DNA from 2 places in the Methylobacterium sp. A52T genome. Region 1 is predicted to be linked to the other one. Evidence: riboswitches for the same ligand, from Rfam matches in the RefSeq annotation. Region 1 holds a riboswitch; the other holds the start of a gene.
What was found. A riboswitch is a leader RNA that binds a small molecule or an ion and turns the genes downstream of it on or off. The one in region 1 is predicted to bind thiamine pyrophosphate.
Positions count from the first base shown of each region.

Region 1 (2,391 bases):
CGAGCCTCCTTCTCCTACCCCTGCTGATCCACCGGCTGCGGGCAGGCCGGACCGACGCCTTGTCCGAACAGCGCCTCGGCCTCGCGATCCCGGCTCCCCAGGATGGAGACGTGGTCCCCCGGAATCACGTCGATCCGCGCCCGCGGGCCGGCCGCCGCGGCGAGGTTCCGCGCCAGCTTGGCCGGCACCACCGTGTCGTCGCGGCCCTGCACGATCAGCACGGGCACCGTCCCGTCGCGGATGCGCAGGTCCGAGCGGTACGTGTCGCGCAGGAGCCAGATCGGGGCTAGCGGGACATGCAGCCGCACGGTGTGGGTCATCGAGTCGAACGGCGCCTCCAGGTACAGGCCGATCGTCGGCACCCGTTCGGCGACCGCAACGGCCACGGCGGCCCCGAGGGAGTGTCCGTGGAGGAGGATCGGCGCCCCGGGCGCCCGCGCCCGCGCGGCCTCGACGGCCGCCAGCCCGTCGCGGATCAGCCCGTCCTCGCTGGGGCTGCCGGTGGATCCGGGATAGCCGCGATAGGCCACGGTGAGCACGCCCCAGCCGCGCGCCCGCCAGGGCTCCGCGGCGAAGCGGGCCGCGTGCGGCTCGGGGCGGGACCCGTTGCCGTGAAAGCTCACGACGACGCCGCAGCCCGGCCGCGGCGGCCGCCACAGGCCGTGCAGGGTCTCGCCATCGGGGGTCGCGACCGTGATCGTCGCGAGGCCCGGCGGGATCGTCCACGGGTTCTGCGGCCCGAAGGCGCCCGGATAGAGGAACCGGCGCTGCCCGAGCGCGAGCGCGGCGCAGGCCAGCCCGCAGAGGAGGAGCGCGGCGAGCAGGAGGCCGGCGATGAGGCGCATTGCGGTGCGATCGCGGTGCGATTGGGTGCGGGAGAACGCGTGCGTTCGGACGAACGGTTTCGGGGATGTGTTTTCTAGGGCGCTCGGTCAGCATTGACAAAGCCGTCCGCGGGCCCGAGTCTGGAACCGTTCCGAGGGGGGCCCTGAAGAGGGCTGAGATTGGGCACGCTGCCCTGACCCTTGAACCTGATCCGGCTCATACCGGCGGAGGGACGGGAACCTGCGGTCGCATCTCGCGCGACCTCATCTCATCTCGGCCATCGCGTGGACCGGACCGCTCCAGCACGAGGAGAGGCCCACGATGAACGCACCCGTTCTCCCGAAGGACGTGAAAGGCAGCCCCGAGACCGTGACCACGGGTCCGGTCACCGGATCGCGCAAGGCGTACGCGAACCCGGCCGGGCGGCCGGACATCCGCGTCCCCTATCGCGAGATTGTCCTCTCCGATCCGAAGGAGGAACCGGTGCGGGTCTACGACCCGTCGGGCCCCTACACCGAGACCGATGCCCGCATCGACCTCAATGCCGGCCTCCCCGGCGTGCGCGAGCCCTGGGTCGCGGCCCGCGGCTACGCGGCCGTCGCGCCACGCGCGGTGAAGCCCGAGGATAACGGATTCGCGGGCGACAAGCTCGTGGCCCCCTGCCCCGCCGAGCGGACCGTCCGCAAGGCGGCCCCGGGCCAGATGGTGACACAGTACGAGTTCGCCCGCGCGGGGATCATCACCGAGGAGATGATCTACGTCGCCCACCGCGAGAACGTCTGCCGCGAGGCCATGCTCGCGGGCGCCGAGGCCGCGCTCGCCGACGGCCAGAGCTTCGGGGCCTCGGTCCCGCCCTTCATCACCCCGGAATTCGTCCGTGACGAGATCGCCCGCGGCCGGGCGATCATCCCGGCCAACATCAACCACACCGAGCTGGAGCCGATGGCGATCGGCCGGAACTTCCTGGTCAAGATCAACGCCAACATCGGCAACTCCGCCGTGACCTCCTCGGCCGCCGACGAGGTCGAGAAGCTCGTCTGGTCGATCCGCTGGGGCGCCGACACGGTCATGGACCTGTCCACCGGCCGCAACATCCACAACATACGCTCGTGGATCATCCGCAACAGCCCGGTCCCGATCGGCACGGTGCCGATCTACCAGGCGCTGGAGAAGGTCGGCGGCGACCCGCTGAAGCTCGACTGGGAGGTCTTCAAGGACACGCTGATCGAGCAGGCCGAGCAGGGCATCGACTACTTCACCATCCATGCCGGCGTGCGCCTCGCCCACGTGCCGCTGACCGCGCGGCGCGTCACCGGCATCGTCTCGCGCGGCGGCTCGATCATGGCCCGCTGGTGCCTCGCCGGGCACCGGGAATCGTTCCTCTACGAGCGGTTCGACGAGATCTGCGACATCATGCGGGCCTACGACGTGTCGTTCTCCCTGGGCGACGGCCTGCGCCCGGGCTCGATCGCCGACGCCAACGACGCCGCCCAGTTCGGCGAGCTGGAGACGCTGGGCGAATTGACCAAGATCGCCTGGGACAAGGGCTGCCAGGTGATGATCGAG
Region 1 covers NZ_JBKFBI010000001.1:11,314-13,704, forward strand. Annotated here, with positions in the region: gene ACLBYE_RS00065 (alpha/beta hydrolase) at 15-845, opposite strand; TPP riboswitch at 970-1,075, shown strand; gene thiC (phosphomethylpyrimidine synthase ThiC) at 1,147-2,391, shown strand, end outside.

Region 2 (2,391 bases), on a different contig from region 1:
AAATAACCCGCTTCCATGGTCATATAACTGCAAATACGTGGGACCGATAGACTGATCCAGCGGGTCAGGAGCCGCCCGCCATCGGGCTGGCACGGGGCTCCAACGCCGTAGGTCATCGCGCGGGAGTTGGCCCCGCAGCCGATTTCTTGGTGCAAGTCCGGGGGATCCCCACGGGCGCACCGCGGCTAGGCAGATCAGCCTCGATCTCCGGCCGCTTCAGCCCCTGAGCGTCATCGTGCTGCCGGAGATGCCGAAATCGCGCAGTCGCCTGAGGAACGACATGCCCAGCAGGCTGGTCGACAGGAGTCCGCGCGGGATCACGACCGCATCGACGTCCCGCACCGTGATCGATCCGATCTGCACGATGGCGATCCGGATCGGCGCGACGCGGACCGTGCCGTTCGCGGTGTTCCAGACGCGGGTGAAATCGGCCGGAGCGACCCGGATCCCGATCCGCGCGGCGTCCTCCTCGGAGAACGCACAGGCACTCGCCCCGGTATCCACCATCATCGGCAGCGAGCGGCCGTCCAGCAGCGCGTTGACGTAGAAGTGGCCGTTGCGCCCGGCCTGGAGAGCCACGCCGGCGGCATCGAGTGCGGGAACCGGCTCCGGCGGCGGCGTGACGGCGAGGGCCACCGGCGCCGGCCGCATGCCGTCGCGCAGTTTCAGGGCGGCCGTGACGCCGAGGAAGCCGAGCAGGCAGATCAATAGGATTGCGCGCACGCGAGTCCGCCCGTGACGTGGAGTGCCGGCGACCGGAGACGTTCCGGAATCCCGGCGATGAGATGCCAGACCGGTGAAGGGATGGTGCGCGATCGCGGTCGCCGCCGCGGCGCGCGCGCCGATTCCGCTCCGCTTGGTGTCCAGATCGTCACCGGGATCATCGGATTGTCGCGGGAACGACCGGACGGTCGCGGCGCGGGGTTGACCGGCAGCGGCCGTGGAGCCACATCTGCGTCTGTTCCAGGGAGATCCCCGGCAAGGGGCTGAGAAACCGCTGGCACGTCCGTCAGGACCTGCGGCGCGGAAATCCTTCGAACCTGATCCGGCTCATACCGGCGTAGGGATTGGACCGCGGCCGCCCGAAAGGCAGGCCACAGCTTCTCACCGAAGCGCACGGCCCGATCTCCGCGACGGCAATCCGCGGAGATGATTGTGCCCCTCGACCGACCCGCCTCACCGATCGGCCGCCGCCGCAACCCGGACGGCAGCGCCGCGCCGGCGACCCTTCCGGCGCGGACGGACGTCGCCGTGGTCGGCGGCGGGCTGATCGGGCTGTCGATCGCGTGGCGCCTCGCCCGGGCCGGCCGCGCCGTGACTGTGCTGGAGCGGGACACGATCGGGGCGGGCGCGAGCCTCGCGGCCACCGGCATGCTGGCCCCGGCCGCCGAGCACGAGCCGGGCTCCGACCCGCTGCTGCCGCTCGCCCTGGACTCGCTGCGGCTCTGGCCCGCGTTCCGCGACGCCCTGGAGGCCGAGTCCGGCCGCGCGATCGACTACCGCGCCGACGGCACCCTGGTGCTGGCGGTCGGCCGCGACGAGGTCGAGCGCCTGCGCTTCCGCTACGACCTGCAGCGCCGCTCGGGGCTCGAGGCCACATGGCTGCCGGGCAGCGAGGTGCGGCGCCTGGAGCCGGGCCTGCGCCCCTCCGTCACCGCCGGGATCCACTGTCCGCGCGACCATCAGGTCGACCCCCGTCTGGTCATGGACGCCCTCACCGAGGCCTGCCGCCGCGCCGGCGCGATCCTGGCGGAGCGGACCCCCGTCACCGCCCTCGACTGGTCGGGCGGCCGCGTGACCGGGATCCGCGCCGGCGACCGCGTCGTGGCGGCGGAGACCGTCATCCTCGCCTCCGGCGCCTGGAGCGGGGAGGGCGGCCTGCTGCCCGACGCGCTCGCCCTTCCGGTCCGCCCACTCAAGGGCCAGTCCCTGGCCCTGCGCACCACCGCCCGGACCGGTACCCTGGCGCGGATGGTCTGGACCGAGCAGGTCCACATGGCGCCGAAGAGCGACGGCCAGCTCATCGTCGGCGCGACCGTCGAGGATTGCGGCTTCCGGCCCGGCGTCACCGCGGGCGGGCTCTACGCCCTGCTGGAGGGCGCCCGCCGGGTGCTGCCCGGCATCGAGGAGATGGAGGTGGAGGCGGTGTGGAGCGGGTACCGTCCGACCTCGGACGACGACGCCCCAATCCTCGACGCGATCGCCCCGGGCCTCGTCGCCGCCACCGGGCATCACCGCAACGGCTACCTGCTCGCCCCGGTGACCGCCGACGCGGTCGCCGCGCTGGTGCTGCGCGGCGCGCTGCCGGAGGTGGCCCGCCCCTTCACCCGCGCGCGCTTCGGCCATCCGGAAGCGCTGAGGGCCTCGGCATGAAACTCCTCGTCAACGGTG
Region 2 covers NZ_JBKFBI010000002.1:13,624-16,014, reverse strand. Annotated here, with positions in the region: gene ACLBYE_RS00835 (retropepsin-like aspartic protease family protein) at 217-723, opposite strand; TPP riboswitch at 957-1,085, shown strand; gene thiO (glycine oxidase ThiO) at 1,150-2,373, shown strand; gene thiS (sulfur carrier protein ThiS) at 2,370-2,391, shown strand, end outside.
Region 2: it holds a riboswitch for thiamine pyrophosphate, as region 1 does, so the genes downstream of both, thiO (glycine oxidase ThiO) here and thiC (phosphomethylpyrimidine synthase ThiC) in region 1, are expected to answer to the same signal.